Regions from separate parts of the Streptomyces sp. VTCC 41912 genome, predicted to be linked through region 1. Evidence: riboswitches for the same ligand, from Rfam matches in the RefSeq annotation. Region 1 holds a riboswitch; each other region holds the start of a gene.

The links. Region 1 has a riboswitch for cyclic di-AMP ahead of ACJ6WD_RS32870 (M23 family metallopeptidase). Riboswitches for the same ligand answer to the same signal wherever they lie in the genome.
Region 2: linked by a shared signal. The riboswitch ahead of ACJ6WD_RS33620 (transglycosylase family protein) and the one ahead of ACJ6WD_RS32870 (M23 family metallopeptidase) in region 1 are both predicted to bind cyclic di-AMP.
Region 3: linked by a shared signal. The riboswitch ahead of ACJ6WD_RS05130 (C40 family peptidase) and the one ahead of ACJ6WD_RS32870 (M23 family metallopeptidase) in region 1 are both predicted to bind cyclic di-AMP.

Annotation. Positions count from the first base shown of each region.
Region 1 is NZ_JBJMAB010000035.1:75,651-80,693, forward strand. Features, by position in the region: gene ACJ6WD_RS32860 (pitrilysin family protein) at 1-1,295, shown strand, start outside; gene ACJ6WD_RS32865 (pitrilysin family protein) at 1,322-2,704, shown strand; cyclic di-AMP (ydaO/yuaA leader) riboswitch at 3,003-3,159, shown strand; gene ACJ6WD_RS32870 (M23 family metallopeptidase) at 3,172-3,972, shown strand; gene ACJ6WD_RS32875 (GntR family transcriptional regulator) at 4,257-4,943, shown strand.
Region 2 is NZ_JBJMAB010000037.1:52,531-57,573, forward strand. Features, by position in the region: gene eno (phosphopyruvate hydratase) at 1-855, opposite strand, end outside; gene ACJ6WD_RS33620 (transglycosylase family protein) at 1,164-1,847, opposite strand; cyclic di-AMP (ydaO/yuaA leader) riboswitch at 1,855-2,024, opposite strand; gene ACJ6WD_RS33625 (transglycosylase family protein) at 2,284-3,288, opposite strand; gene ACJ6WD_RS33630 (cytochrome P450) at 3,526-4,920, opposite strand; gene ACJ6WD_RS33635 (LysR family transcriptional regulator) at 4,968-5,043, opposite strand, start outside.
Region 3 is NZ_JBJMAB010000002.1:401,883-406,925, forward strand. Features, by position in the region: gene pcrA (DNA helicase PcrA) at 1-1,871, opposite strand, end outside; cyclic di-AMP (ydaO/yuaA leader) riboswitch at 2,121-2,290, shown strand; gene ACJ6WD_RS05130 (C40 family peptidase) at 2,298-3,431, shown strand; gene ACJ6WD_RS05135 (hypothetical protein) at 3,634-3,987, opposite strand; partial or broken gene ACJ6WD_RS05140 (C40 family peptidase) at 4,608-4,958, shown strand.

The sequences.
Region 1 (5,043 bases):
CAACCGAGCACCGGCTGGCCAACGGCCTGCGCGTGGTGCTCTCCGAAGACCACCTGACGCCGGTGGCGGCCGTCTGCCTGTGGTACGACGTCGGCTCGCGCCACGAGGTCAAGGGCCGCACCGGCCTGGCTCACCTCTTCGAGCACCTGATGTTCCAGGGTTCCGCGCAGGTGAAGGGCAACGGCCACTTCGAGCTCGTCCAGGGCGCCGGCGGCTCGCTCAACGGCACCACGAGCTTCGAGCGCACCAACTACTTCGAGACCATGCCCGCCCACGAGCTGGAGCTCGCGCTCTGGCTGGAGGCGGACCGGATGGGCTCGCTGTTGGCCGCGCTCGACGAAGAGTCCCTGGAGAACCAGCGCGACGTCGTCAAGAACGAGCGCCGCCAGCGCTACGACAACGTCCCCTACGGCACGGCGTTCGAGAAGCTGACGGCGATGGCCTACCCGGACGGCCACCCCTACCACCACACCCCCATCGGGTCGATGGCCGACCTCGACGCCGCCTCCCTGGAGGACGCGCGGTCCTTCTTCCGCACCTACTACGCGCCCAACAACGCGGTCCTGTCCATCGTGGGCGACATCGACCCCGAGCAGACGCTGGCCTGGGTGGAGAAGTACTTCGGCTCGATCCCCTCGCACGACGGCAAGCAGCCGCCGCGCGACGGCAGCCTGCCCGAGACCATCGGCGAGCAGCTGCGCACCGTGGTGGCGGAGGAGGTCCCCTCCCGCGCCCTGATGGCCGCGTACCGCCTCCCGCACGACGGGACCCGTGAGGCCGACGCCGCCGACCTCGCCCTCACCATCCTGGGCGGCGGCGAGTCCTCCCGGCTCTACAACCGCCTGGTGCGGCGCGACCGCAGCGCCGTCGCCGCCGGCTTCGGCCTGCTCCGGCTGGCCGGCGCGCCCTCGCTCGGGTGGCTGGACGTCAAGGCGTCCGGTGGCGTGGAGGTGCCCGCCATCGAGGCGGCCGTCGACGAGGAGCTGGCCCGCTTCGCCGAAGAGGGGCCCACCCCGGAGGAGATGGAGCGCGCCCAGGCCCAGCTGGAGCGCGAGTGGTTGGACCGGCTCGCCACGGTCAGCGGCCGCGCCGACGAACTGTGCCGCTTCGCCGTCCTGTTCGGCGACCCGCAGCTCGCGCTGACCGCCGTCCAGCGCGTCCTGGAGATCTCCCCGCTGGAGGTGCAGGCGGTCGCCAAGGCCCGGCTGCGCCCCGACAACCGCGCCGCGCTCGTCTACGAGCCCACCGCGCAGACCGACGCCGCCGGCACCGAGGAAGAGGAGGCGGCCAAGTGACCGACGCCACCACCCCCGTGAGCACCATGGAGTTCCACCCGCAGCCGCGCAGCGGTGCCGCCAAGCCGTGGGCCTTCCCGGCTCCCGAGCGCAGCCAGCTGCCCAACGGGCTCACTCTCCTGACGAGCCACCGCCCCGGCCAGCAGGTCGTCGCCGTGGAGGTCAACCTCGTCGCCCCGCTGGAGGCCGAGCCCGAGGGCCTCGACGGCGTCGCCACGATCATGTCCCGGGCCCTGTCCGAGGGCACCGACAAGCACACCGCCGAGGAGTTCGCCGCCGAGCTGGAGCGTTGCGGCGCCACCCTGGACGCGCACGCCGACCACCCCGGCGTACGGGTCTCCCTGGAGGTCCCGGCGTCCCGGTTGCCGCGCGCGCTGGGCCTGCTCGCCGACGCGCTGCGCGCCCCCGCCTTCCCGGACGGGGAGGTCGAGCGGCTGGTCGGCAACCGCCTCGACGAGATCCCGCACGAGCTCGCCAACCCGGCCCGGCGGGCCGCGATGGCGCTGTCCAAGGAGCTCTTCCCGGCCACCTCCCGGATGTCCCGGCCCCGTCAGGGCACCGAGGAGACCGTCGCCCGGATCGACGCGGCCGCCGTCCGGGCCTTCTACGACACGCACATCCGCCCCGCCACCGGCACCGCCGTCATCGTCGGTGACTTCACCGGCGTCGACCTGGACGCCGCGCTGGCCGACACCCTGGGCGCCTGGACGGGTTCCACCGCCGAGCCGCAGAAGCCGTCCCCGGTCGTCGCGGACGACACCGGCCGCGTCGTGATCGTCGACCGCCCCGGTGCCGTCCAGACCCAGCTGCTCATCGGCCGGATCGGCGCGGACCGGCACGACCGGGTGTGGCCCGCCCAGGTGCTCGGCACGTACTGCCTCGGCGGCACCCTCACCTCCCGCCTGGACCGGGTGCTGCGCGAGGAGAAGGGCTACACCTACGGCGTGCGCGCCTTCGGGCAGGTCCTGCGCTCCTCGGCGCCGTCCTCCCCGGAGGGCGCGACCGGCGCCGCCATGCTCGCCATCAGCGGGTCGGTGGACACCGCCTCCACCGGGCCGGCCCTCCAGGACCTGTGGACGGTGCTGCGCACCCTCGCCGCCGAGGGGCTGACGGACGCCGAGCGCGACGTCGCCGTGCAGAACCTCGTCGGCGTCGCGCCGCTGAAGTACGAGACCTCCGCCGCCGTCGCCGGCACGCTGGCCGACCAGGTGGAGCAGCAGCTCCCCGACGACTACCAGGCGCAGCTGTACGTCCGGCTCGCGGAGACCGGCACGGTCGAGGCGACCGCCGCGGTCGTCAACGCCTTCCCGGTGGACCGGTTGGTGACGGTCCTGGTCGGTGACGCGGCGCAGATCGCCGAGCCGGTCAAGGCGCTGGGCATCGGAGAGGTGACGGTCGTCAGCGGCTGACCCCTCCTGTGACGGGGCGTCATCGAACGCCTCGTCAGTCATTGACAAAGCGGCTCCCGTGGCGGTCACTTGCCACGGGGGCCGCTTCGTTCGTGCGCCCCGTGGGGCCACCGGTCCGGAACCTGCGGCTCCGGACAGCCGCCGTCGTGATGGGGCGGTGGTGACCGGCCGGTTGCGTCGGTTGCCCGATTCGCGTGTGGCGTGGCGCACAAAAATCCGGTTCTGTTTGCCGATTGAAAGTTGTCCCGATTAGCGTCGGTCCGGCTGTTCGTCACAAGTCCGCCACAACAGTGGCACCGGACAGCCATCGCCGAGTCCCCGTACGGCGCGAGCCAGGGGAGCCGGGGACCCAACCGTCCCTTGGGGTGAATCGGACCCCTCTCCGGAGGAGCCCGTAGGAGACCTTCCTGCTCCGAACCCGTCAGCTAACCCGGTAGGCGAGAGGGAAGGAAAGGACCAGCCAGTACATGGCGTTCACCCGTGCCACCGGGAAGCACCGCCGTGCGAGCCGCACCGCTCGCACCACCCGCAACCTCGCCGGCATAGCCACCCTCGCGGCCTCCGGCGTCGTCGCCTCCGTCGCGTCGCCCGCCCTGGCCGCGACGGACGAGTCGGCCCCGCATGACACCGGCCTCCAGCAGGCGGTCGTGATGGGCGACGAGCTCGCCGGCCGGATCGAGGCGCAGGCCGACGCGCAGCAGGCGGCCGCCGAGGCCACCGCGGCCCGCGCGAAGGCCGAGGCCGAGGCCGTCCGGCTGGCCGACGCGGCGAAGAAGAGGGCCGACGAGGCGAAGAAGAAGGCGGACGAGGAGCGCGCGGCCAAGGTGCGCGCCGCTCGCGAGGCCGAGCGCAAGCTCCTCAACACCTTCGTCGCCCCCGTCACCGGCTCCTACGTCTCCACCGGGTACAAGGCGTCCAGCGGACTGTGGTCCTCCGGTAGCCACACCGGCATCGACTTCCACGCCGCCTCCGGCACGTCGGTCCACGCGGTGGGCGCCGGCACCGTCGTCGAAGCCGGCTGGGGCGGCGCGTACGGCAACAACATCGTGCTCCGGATGAACGACGGCACTTACACCCAATACGGTCACCTTTCGTCGATCGGGGTGACGGTCGGCCAGTCCGTCAGCCGGGGCGAGCAGATCGCCCTCTCCGGCAACACCGGCAACACCACCGGCCCGCACCTCCACTTCGAGGCCCGGACCGGCCCCGACTACGGCTCGGACATCGACCCGATCGCCTACCTCCGCGCGCACGGCGTCAGCGTCTGATCCGACCGCGAACCTCTCCGCCGCAGTACCGTCCCCCGGAGCCCCGGCCCACCACCTGGTGAGCCGGGGCTCTGCTGTTGCCCCAGGGTGGGCGGCCCTCCTCCTGGCCACGCGGGCGCTTCCGCATGGCCATCGACCCGCCGCCCGAATGGCGCCCCGCCCGCCGTCCGAAAAGCACCCATGAATTCCCGACCTCGCGAGAGGAAATGCGCGCCGGTCGAATACAGTCGGGGAAAGCCGTCGAACGGCGGCGGTTTCCGGCGATTACGGTGGAGGCGCAGACGATGCGAGGTCACATTTCCGCGCATGCGGTGTGCACGGCAATTCGCGACGACATCGTCTCGGGAGCACTCGCGCCGGGAAGCCGGCTGATCGAGGACGTTCTCGCCACGCGATACGGCGTTTCCCGGGTCCCGGTGCGGGAAGCGCTGCGCACCCTCCAGTCCGAAGGATTCGTCACCACGCGCCTGCACGCGGGTGCCTGCGTCGCCGAACTCACCGAACGGGAGGCCGTCGACCTCCTCGACATCCGGGCCGCCCTGGAGCCGCTGGGCGCCGCCCGCGCGGCCGCCCGGCGCAGCGCCGCCCACCTCAAGGTGTTGCGCGGCCTGGTGCGACTCGGTCGTGAGCGGGTCCGGCACGGCCACCCCGCTGACCTGCACCAACTGGACGCCTGGTTCCACGAAACGCTCGCCCAGGCCACCGGCAGCCCCAGCCTCAGCGCCCTGCTCATGCAACTACGGCGCAAGATCGAGTGGATGTACGTCGTGGAGCCGCCCGCCCGCCCCTCCGCCTCCTGGGACGAGCACGGCGCCGTGCTGGACGCCGTGGTCCGTGGTGACGCGGAGCGGGCGCGCGCCCTCATGGCGGCGCACATCGAGCGGTCCCGGCCCGTGTACCGGCTGCGTCGCGCCGCTCCCCCTGTGAGCGAGGCGAAACGGCCCGTCAACACGGCACGCGCCCGCGCTTAACAATCACCCCGTATACAAAAGGGGAGTGGCAGGAATGTGCCGATGTCCTCGGGAATGGCCGGTGCACGCGAGCGAGAAGTTCGGGAACGGAGAAGCGGCG
Region 2 (5,043 bases), on a different contig from region 1:
CAGCTCCTCGTAGTACTCGGTCATCTCGGCGGCCGAGCGCTCCTTGCCCTCGAACTGGTACTTGCCGTCCTTGTAGAACTCGGAGGCGGCGGCGTCCATCGCGAGCGCGATGTCCTGGCCGGGGGCGTAGCCGGCTTCCTTGATGGCTTCGAGGATCAGGTCGAGGGCCTCGCGGTTGGAGCCGAGGTTGGGGGCGAAGCCGCCCTCGTCGCCGAGGCCGGTGGCCAGGCCCTTGGCCTTCAGCACCTTCTTGAGGGTGTGGTAGACCTCGGCGCCCCAGCGCAGCGCCTCGGAGAAGGACTCCGCGCCGATCGGCGCGATCATGAACTCCTGGATGTCCACGTTGGAGTCGGCGTGCGAGCCGCCGTTCAGGATGTTCATCATCGGGACGGGCAGCACGTGCGCGTTCGGGCCACCGAGGTAGCGGAACAGCGGCAGGTCGCTGGCCTCGGAGGCGGCGTGCGCGACGGCGAGGGAGACGCCGAGGATGGCGTTGGCGCCCAGCGAGCCCTTGTTGTCGGTGGCGTCCAGGTCGAGCATCGCCTGGTCGATCAGCCGCTGCTCGGTCGCGTCGTAGCCGACGAGCTCCGGGCCGATCTGCTCGATGACGGCGAGGACCGCCTTCTCCACGCCCTTGCCGAGGTAGCGGTTGGGGTCGCCGTCCCGGAGCTCGACGGCCTCGAAGGCACCGGTGGAGGCGCCGGACGGCACAGCGGCACGGCCGGTGCTGCCGTCGTCGAGGCCGACCTCGACCTCGACCGTGGGATTACCTCGCGAGTCGAGAATTTCGCGGGCTACGACGACGTCGATGGACGGCACGTTGTCTCCTTCGTGGGTGTCTGGAGTTCTCGGCATGAGCCTAACGGCCCCGGACGGATCCGCTCGCCTGTGGCCCGCTCCGTGGGACGAAAAACCCCAACAAGCAGGCTAAAAGCCCAGTTCACCGGAGGTTTGCGGGCAATGTTCGCTGAGCGGGGAACGTCGCGCCGGGCCGTCGGCGAGGCCCGGGGATCGGTGCACGTCAGGACGGGCGCCGGGGTCGGTCCGGGTGGGGCGGCCGGACCGCGGTGGGTTTCCTGGGCCCGGGAACGGAGAAGCCCCGCCGTGGCGCGCTCGGGGGTACGCGCCGCGGCGGGGCAGCTCTCTCAGGCAACCGGGACGGCTCAGATGCTGAGCTTCTGGCCCGGGAAGATGAGGTTGGGGTTGCCGCCGACGACGGACTTGTTGGCGGCGTAGAGCGCCTTCCAGTGGGTGCCGTGCGCCTTGGCGATCTTGGCGAGGGTGTCGCCGGCCTTGACGGTGTAGGTGTCACCGGAGCGCTGCGACTGCTGCGGGGCCGGCTGGGCCTTCTCGGCCTTCTCGCGGACCGGGGCGGACTTCTTGGTGGTGCCCTCGGTCTGCTTGCGGGCCTCGGAGGCGCCCTGGCTCTTCTTGACGGTGGCGCCGCCGGACGGGTCGACGTTGGCGGCCGGGCCACCGGAGGTCAGGTTGCCGGCGCCGGCGCAGGACCAGGCACCCGGGCCCTGGATGGCGAGGAGCTTCTCGGCGGCGGCGATCTGCTGGGCCTTGGTGGCCAGGTCGGCGCGGGCCGCGTACTGGGTGCCACCGGCGGCGGCCCAGCTGGAGTTCGAGAACTGCAGGCCACCGTAGTAGCCGTTACCGGTGTTGATCGACCAGTTGCCGCCGGACTCGCACTGGGCGACCTTGTCCCAGGTCGCGACGGAGGCGGCGGAAGCGGAGGTGGCACCCATCAGCGGGACGGCGACGGCGGCGCCGGCGACACCGGCCAGGGTGGCGACGCGGACGGCCTTGGAGCTGCGGCGGTGCTTGCCCTTGTTGATCAGCATCGTGCGTTCGTTTCCTCACCGACGCCTACGAGGTGAGCTGTCGGGTTCGGGCCGTGTGAGCTGCCCGGCCGCGTGTGCTGGACACGCGACTTCACCCCAAGCCGGCTGACCCGTTTTCACGGGCGGGGCCGGCACTTACCTTGGGTCCCCCGCTCCTGCCTTCGGCGCTTGCGCGTCGTCGACTCCGACCGCCGGCAGGACTCGGCGTGCGATCGAAGGGCCCGCTTTGGCGAGCGGTCCTGACCGTAATCAGTAATCCCGTTGGTGTTCAAACCCCATCTTCTGAACCAAGTTGACCGTTTTTGATCATCGCGGTGGTCATTTCCGCAGGTCGGCACCGGTATGGGAACGGGGGGCGAACCGGGGTCCGCCCCCCGCAACGAGAGCCATATCTCACTTTTACGGAACGCCGCGAAAAACGACGAACTGCCGGTAACTACCCCTCTGTCCGGCCGAGATCGAGCAACTGGCCGGGGTGGATGAGGTCCGCGTCGGCGCCGATGACGCCCTGGTTGCGGTGGTAGAGCGCGGGCCAGCCGCCCGGCAGGTCATGGCGGCCCGCGATGGCTGACAGGTTGTCACCGACGCGCACGCGGTAGCCGCCGGTCTCCGCCGGGGGCGTGCGGGGCGTCTCCCCGCCGCGGGAGGCGTGCCGGCCGCTGCCGCTGTCCCGGTCCTCCCCGGGGGCCGCGCCGTCGTCCGGCGTGCCGCGGTGCTTGCCGGCGGCGGGCGGCGTGCCGGGCTCGGCGGGCCGGTCCGGGCCGGTGGAGCCGGGCGGGGGCGTGGGGGTGCTGGGGTCCGCCGGGTCGGACGGCGTCCCCGACGGGGAGTCGCCCGGCGTCGCGGAGTCGGACGGGGCGGGGGTGGCGGACGCGGAGTCCGTCGGGTCCGGGGTCGCCGGGGGCGCGTCCGGGGCGTCGGTGCCGGTGCCGGTGTCGGTACCCGCGTCGGCGCCGGTGCCGGTGCCAGTGCCGGCGGAGGCACCGTCGGACGGTGCGGGGGTCTTGCTGCCCGGGCCCGCCTCGCCCTGGTCCCCGGCCGCGTCGGACGGGTCGCCGGTGCCGGTGTGGCCGTGGGTCGGGCGGGGCGCGGGCCGGGTGGTGGCGCCGGGGTCGACGGCGGGCTTGCGGCCCCCCTTGGTCAGCCCGGCCTTCACCGCGCAGCTGGGGAAGGCGTCCGGGCCCCGGTCGTCGAGGATCGCCTCGGCCACGGCTATCTGCTGGGCGCGGCTGGCGAGGTCGGGGCGGGAGGCGTAGGCGGAGCCGCCGTAGTCGTCCCACATCTCCTGGGTGAGCTGGAGGCCGCCGTAGAAGCCGTTGCCGGTGGCGGAGCTCCACACCCCGCCGCTCTCGCACTGCGCGACGCGGTCCCAGGTGGACGCGTCGGCCGCGTGGGCGCCGCCCGCGGTGAACAGCGGGAGGGCCAGGCCCGCGCCGGTCACTCCTGCCGTGACAAAGATGGCCGGTGCTTGTCTGGGGCGACGGTGTCGGCCGTTCCCGGAACGCATGCGGTTGCCTTTCGCGCGGCGGTTGAGTTGTCGGACCGGTGTCGGCGGGGACACCGGTCGGCATCCCGGGGCCGGCCCCGATCGTCGGTGGAAAGGTAACCGGGGTTACGGGCAGTCACAAGCCGGTGTAGCGGAGATCACGCAATGGTCACGCAGCTGACGCAGCGTCAATTACGGCGTGGCTCCCGGTCGGGACGGCTCGGGCGTGAACTCCACCGGCAGGGTGCGCAGTCCGCGCATGATGAGCCCGCCGCGCCAGCGCAAATCATCCGGTTCCACCGCAAGTCGGAAGTCCGGCAGGCGGGTCAGCAGGGTCGCCAACGCGGTCTGCCCTTCCAGCCGGGCCAGCGGGGCGCCGAGGCAGTAGTGGATGCCGTGCCCGTAGCCCAGGTGCGGGTTGTCACGCCGGGTGAGGTCGAGCACGTCCGGCTCGTCGAACCGCGCCGGATCCCGGTCGGCGGCGGCCAGCACCACCAGCACCGGGTCCCCCTCGGCGATCCGCTGTCCGCCGAGCGTCAGCGCGCGGGTCGCGTACCGCCAGGTGGCCAGCTCCACGGGTCCGTCGTAGCGGAGCAGCTCCTCGACGGCGGTGCCGAGCAGCTCGGTGTCGCCGGCGGCGAGCGACTTCTGGAGCAGTTCGCGCTGGGCGGGGTGGCGGAGCAGGGTGTAGGCGCCGTTGCCGATGAGGTTGACGGTGGTCTCGAAGCCGGCGAAGAGCAGGATGAAGGCCATCGCCGCGGCCTCGTTCTCCGTGAGGTGCTCGCCGTGGTCGGAGGCCCGGATCAGCCCGGAGATCAGGTCGTCGCCGAGGTCGGCCCGCTTGCGGTGGATCAGCTCGGCCAGGTACGCCCGCATCTTCTTCACCGACCGGGCGACACCGCCGCGCGGCCCGCCGCCGTGCCGGATCATCATGCCGGCCCAGTCCCGGAAGTCGTCCTGGTCCTCGGGCGGGACGCCGAGCAGGTCGCAGATCGCGTAGATCGGCAGCGGGAACGCGAACTCGTGGATCAGGTCCGCGCTCCCCCGCTGCCCGCCGTGCGGCTTTTCGATCATGGCGTCGATCAGCCGGTCGGTCAGCTCCTGTATGCGCGGCGCGAACGCGGCGACCCGGCGCGGGGTGAACGCCTTGGAGACCAGGCGGCGCAGCCGGGTGTGGTCCGGCGGGTCGATGTTCAGCAGGTGCGTCATCAGGTTGGCGCCGCGTTCGCCCGGAATGCCGGTCTTGCCCTTTCCGTGCGCGGCCTCGGAGTGGTGCACCGGGTTCTTCGACAGCCGGGCGTCGGCCAGCGCCTGCCGGGCGTCCGGGTAACGCGTGACCAGCCACGCCTCGACACCGCTGGGCAGCCGGGTCCGGTGCACCGGCGCGTGCTCGCGCAGCCAGGCGTACGCCGGATAGGGATCGGCGGCGAACTCCCAGGAGAAGAGGGCGGGGCTGGGTCCGGCGGCGGTCGCGGACGCGGCGGCCGGACAGCCGGTGGGCGGATCACCCGCCGGACGGGCTTCGGGCCGGGCCTCCGGGTGGGAGTCGGACCGGTTCTCCTGGCGGGCGTCGGACGTCTGCTGCACCTCTCGACCGTAACCGGTGCCGCACCCGCCCCACGCAACACAGCAGGTCACCCCGTCTGGACGCCCAGCCCCGCCAGGAACGCCGCCGCGGCCGGCGACGGCCCCAACCCGCTCCACACCACC
Region 3 (5,043 bases), on a different contig from region 1:
TCGACGTCCCCCGCCTCGGCGTCGACCGCACCGGCGTCGGCCGCCGGCGCTGCACCCTCGCCGCGCTCCTGCTCGAACTCCAGGGCCACGGAGGCGAGTTCCTGGAGGTTCTCGATCCGGGTCTCGTCCTGGGGGTCGGTGGAGGACTGGAGCTCGGCGAGGTAGCCGGTGCGCTCCAGGACCGCCTCCAGGATCGTGGCCGGGCCGGCCCCGGACTCCACGATCGTGCGCAGCTCCTCCATCAGGGCGTTGAACCGCTTGACGGCGTTGGCGGAACGGGCGGCCATGCCGTAGGCCTCGTCGACGCGGCGCAGCGCCTGCGGGAAGGTGATCTTCTCGCGCAGCGCCAGGGCCTCGATCATCGCCTCGGCGCGGTCGCCGATGCCGCGCTTGGGGACGTTGAGGATGCGGCGCAGCGGGACGGCGTCCTCGGGGTTGGCGAGCACCCGGAGGTAGGCGAGGATGTCGCGGACCTCCTTGCGCTCGTAGAAGCGCACGCCGCCGACGACCTTGTAGGGCAGCCCGACCCGGATGAAGATCTCCTCGAAGACCCGGGACTGGGCGTTGGTGCGGTAGAAGACCGCGACGTCGCCGGCCTTGGCGTCGCCGGCGTCGGTGAGCCGGTCGATCTCGTCGGCGACGAACTGGGCCTCGTCGTGCTCGGTGTCGGCGACATAGCCGGTGATCTTGGGGCCGGCGCCGGCGTCCGTCCAGAGGTTCTTCGGGCGGCGGTTCTCGTTGCGCTCGATGACGGCGTTGGCCGCGGAGAGGATGGTCTGCGAGGAGCGGTAGTTCTGCTCCAGCAGGATCGTGGTGGCGTCCGGGTAGTCCTCCTCGAACTGGAGGATGTTGCGGATCGTGGCGCCGCGGAAGGCGTAGATCGACTGGTCGGCGTCACCGACCACGCACAGCTCGGCGGCGGGGGTGTCGACCGTGCCAGGGCCGACCAGCTCGCGGACGAGGGTGTACTGGGCGTGGTTGGTGTCCTGGTACTCGTCGACGAGGACGTGGCGGAAGCGGCGGCGGTAGTGCTCGGCGACGTCCGGGAACGCCTGGAGCAGGTGGACCGTCGTCATGATGATGTCGTCGAAGTCCAGGGCGTTGGCCTCGCGCAGCCGCGCCTGGTACATCGTGTACGCCTGGGACAGGGTCTCCTCGAAGCCTCCCCCAGACCCCGTCTGGGAGGTGCCCCCAGCGGCCGTGCCGGCGAAGCTCTCCTCGTCGATGAGCTCGTTCTTGAGGTTGGAGACCTTCGCGCTGAAGGACTTGGGCGGGAAGCGCTTGGGGTCCAGGTCGAGGTCGCGGCAGACCAGGGCCATCAGGCGCTTGGAGTCGGCCGCGTCGTAGATCGAGAAGGACGACGTGAAGCCGAGCCGCTTGGACTCCCGGCGCAGGATCCGTACGCAGGCGCTGTGGAACGTGGAGACCCACATGGCGTTGGCCCGCGGGCCGACCAGCTCCTCGACGCGCTCCTTCATCTCGCCCGCGGCCTTGTTGGTGAAGGTGATCGCGAGGATCTGGCCGGGGTGGACGTGGCGCTCGGCGAGCAGGTGGGCGATGCGGTGGGTGAGCACCCGGGTCTTGCCGGAGCCGGCGCCGGCGACGATCAGCAGCGGGCCGCCGCTGTGCGCCACGGCGGCCTTCTGCTGGTCGTTGAGCCCTTCCAGGAGCGCCGCCGCATCGATGGCCGGGCGGGCGGCGCCGTCGCGGTAGTACGACTCCCTGGAGACGGGCGCGTCGAACCGCCCGCCGAAGAGGTCGGCGGGGACCTCCTCCGGGGCCGGGCCGGGCTCGTCCTCGGGCGGCGGCGGGGGCTCCTCGTCCGGGGGGCCGAGATCCGCCAGGAAGCTGTCGTCAAAGAGGCTGCTCATCGCCCACCGAGTCTAGGCCGCCGCACTGACAACCGGTCCCGGAGTACCGGATTGGCCGGCACCGCTCCGCCGCGGGCGCTACCGTGTCCGTTCTGCCCGCAAACCGGCACCGCTCGCGTTCAGGTCACGAAAAGGTTTCGGGCATATCGAACACCAGCCTTCACAGGGGCCACACGAGTTGGCTACGGTCTCGCTCGGGCAGCCCGCAGTCCCCGCGGACGACAGCGTTCGCACGGGCCGCCCCCGCCGAGTCCGGTCCCGCCGCGAGGCACCCGGAGCCGGGGACCCACCAGCACCACCGGGGTGAATCGACCGGTGCGCCCGCCGCCAGGCGGACGCAGCAGCCGTAGGGCAAGCCTTCCGTCAGCAGACCGCCCGAACCCGACAGCTAACCCGGTAGGCGGTCCACGGAAGGAGTCGCCGGCCTTGGCGTCCCATCGCAAGCCGCGCACCCCCATACTCGCCACCCCCGGCGGCCGTCGTACGGCGACCGGGCTCACCACCGCCGCCCTCGCCTCGGTCACCCTGCTCTCGCAGACCGCGAACGCAGCCCCCAAGGCGCCCCAGCCCTCCATCGAAGAGGTCAAGACGAAGGTCGACGACCTCTACCAGCAGGCCGAGGTCGCCACCCAGAAGTACAACGGCGCCAAGGAGAAGGCCGACGGCCAACAGCGCACGGTCAACCGCCTGCTCGACGAGGCGGCCCGGCGCGCGGACAAGATGAACGAGTCCCGGCGCCGGCTGGGCGCGTTCGCCTCGGCGCAGTACCAGAGCGGGGGGATCAACCCGACCGCCCAGCTGATGCTGGCCAAGGACCCGCAGCAGTTCGTCGACCGCAACCACCTGATGGAGCAGCTGACCGCCCAGCAGAAGCAGGCGATCACCGACTACCAGGCACAGGCCGCGGCCGCCACCCGCCAGCGGGCCGAGGCCACCAGCAGCCTGGAGAGCCTCCAGCAGTCGCAGACGTCCCTGAAGGAGAACAAGAGAAACGTTCAGGCCAAGCTGGCCGAGGCGCGCCAGCTGCTGTCCCGGTTGACCGCCCAGGAGAAGGCGCGGCTGGCCGAACTGGAGCGCCAGAAGGAGGCCGAGGCCCAGCGCAAGGCCGCCGAGCAGGCCCGCAAGGAGGCCCAGCAGCGGCAGCAGCAGCCCAGTGGCGGCGGCTCCGGGCAGAGCTCCGGCGGCGGCACGTCCGACGGCGGCACGTACTCCACCAAGGCCGGCAAGGCGATCGCCTTCGCCCGCACCCAGATCGGCAAGCCATACGTCTGGGGCGCCACCGGGCCCAGCTCCTACGACTGCTCGGGGCTGACGCAGGCCGCGTGGCGGGCGGCCGGGGTCGACCTGCCGCGGACGACCTGGGACCAGGTCAAGGTCGGCACCCGGGTCTCCAGCAGCGATCTCCAACCCGGCGACCTGGTGTTCTTCTTCAACGACATCAGCCACGTCGGGATGTACATCGGCGGCGGCGAGATGATCCACGCCCCGCACCCGGGCGCCAGCGTCCGGGTGGAGTCGATCTACGGCATGCCGATCTACGGCAGCGTCCGGCCCGCCTAGCCGGTGGGCGGGCGCGCACCGCGCGCCCGCGACGGACCCACCCCCCACAGCCACCCCCCACACGCCACCGCGCGGTCATCCGCCGCCTCCGGAAGGTACGGAGCGGGATGACCGCGCGGTGAGCCGTTGGTGCGGCGGTGCGGCGCCGGGGCCGCCGGGCGGGTGCCGGGGCCGTCGGGCCGGGGCCGGGGCGCCTGGGTGCTCAGGTCCAGAGCACCGCGATGAAGATGTTGAGCATGGTGAGCCCGCCGACCGCGCCGAAGAGCGGCTTGGGGAGCTTCTCCTCGTCGCGCTTGACGTAGACCAGCGCCAGGATCACCACCAGGACGGCCATCTTGATGCCGATCTTGATGTTGTTGAGCGAGTGGTCCTGCATCTGGTTCAGACCGACCAGCACGATGCCGGTGACCAGCATCGTGAGCGCGCCGTGCAGCATGGCCGGCACGAAGCGGGCGGTGCCCGCGCCCATGGCCTTCATCTGGGTCAGGAAGCCACCCAGCAGGGAGGCGATGCCGATGATGTGCAGGGCGACGAAGACATTGATTACTACGTCCATAGTGCTGGATCGTATCCGCCCCATAGCACGCCCTTTCCGGCAGGGCGCCCGTGATGCCGGCTTCGGTCAGGGCCCACCGCTCCCGACCCCCCGCCGACCGCCGATCGGTCATCCCTGCGCGGCGGCCGCTCGGAAACGGACAATGCCGGGCAAGGGGGTTCGACGCCGTGACCCCGGGCCTAGCTTCCTCCTGCAGACGACCGGACCCGCACCCCACCGGTCGCATTCGCCCCGCAGGGAAGGAAGTGACGGCCGCCATGGCGTCGCACCACACGGCCACAGAGCGGCCGCCGCTCGCACCCCCGCCGGCCCGGACCCACCCCGCCCGCAGCACCCGCGGCGGGCTGCTGCTCGCCGCGGACCCGCAGCGCTACCTGGACGGCGCCACGGTGCTGGAGCGCACCGGCAGCCACCAGGCGACCGCGGTGGCCGGCTGGGCCCGCCGCCTCGGCAGCGTCCGCCGTCTCGGCAGCCGTCCCACGCCCTTGGCGGAACGCGCCCCGGCCCCCGAGGCCACGCCCCGCCCGGAACGCGCCCCGGAACGCCCGGCACCGCCCACGCCCACCGCCGGCACCGCGCCGCTCGCACCCGGCGCGCCCGCGGCCCCCGTCCCGCCCGTGGACGACCGGGCCGCCCGCGCGGTGGCCTTCGCCCACGCCGCCCTCGGCAAGCCCTACGCCTGGGGCGCGACGGGACCGGCCGCGTACGACTGCTCCGGGCTGGCCCTGGCCGCGTGGCGGGCCGGCGGCGTCACCCTGCCCCGGACGACCTACACGCAGATCACCTCCGGCACCCGCGTCGACTGGCCCCGGCTCCGCCCCGGGGACCTGGTGTTCTTCCACGCCGGTATCAGCCACGTGGGCCTCTACATCGGCGGCGGCGAGATGATCCACGCCCCGCACGCCGGCGCCCCCGTCGAGATCGCCCCGATCGACCGACTGCCCTTCGCGGGCGCGACCCGTCCGGGATAGGCGCACCGGGCCGCTCCCGCCGAGCCCCTTCCGCGGTCACGGGCGCCGGCCGCCCGGCCGTCTTCGGCCCGCCCGGGGCGAGTTG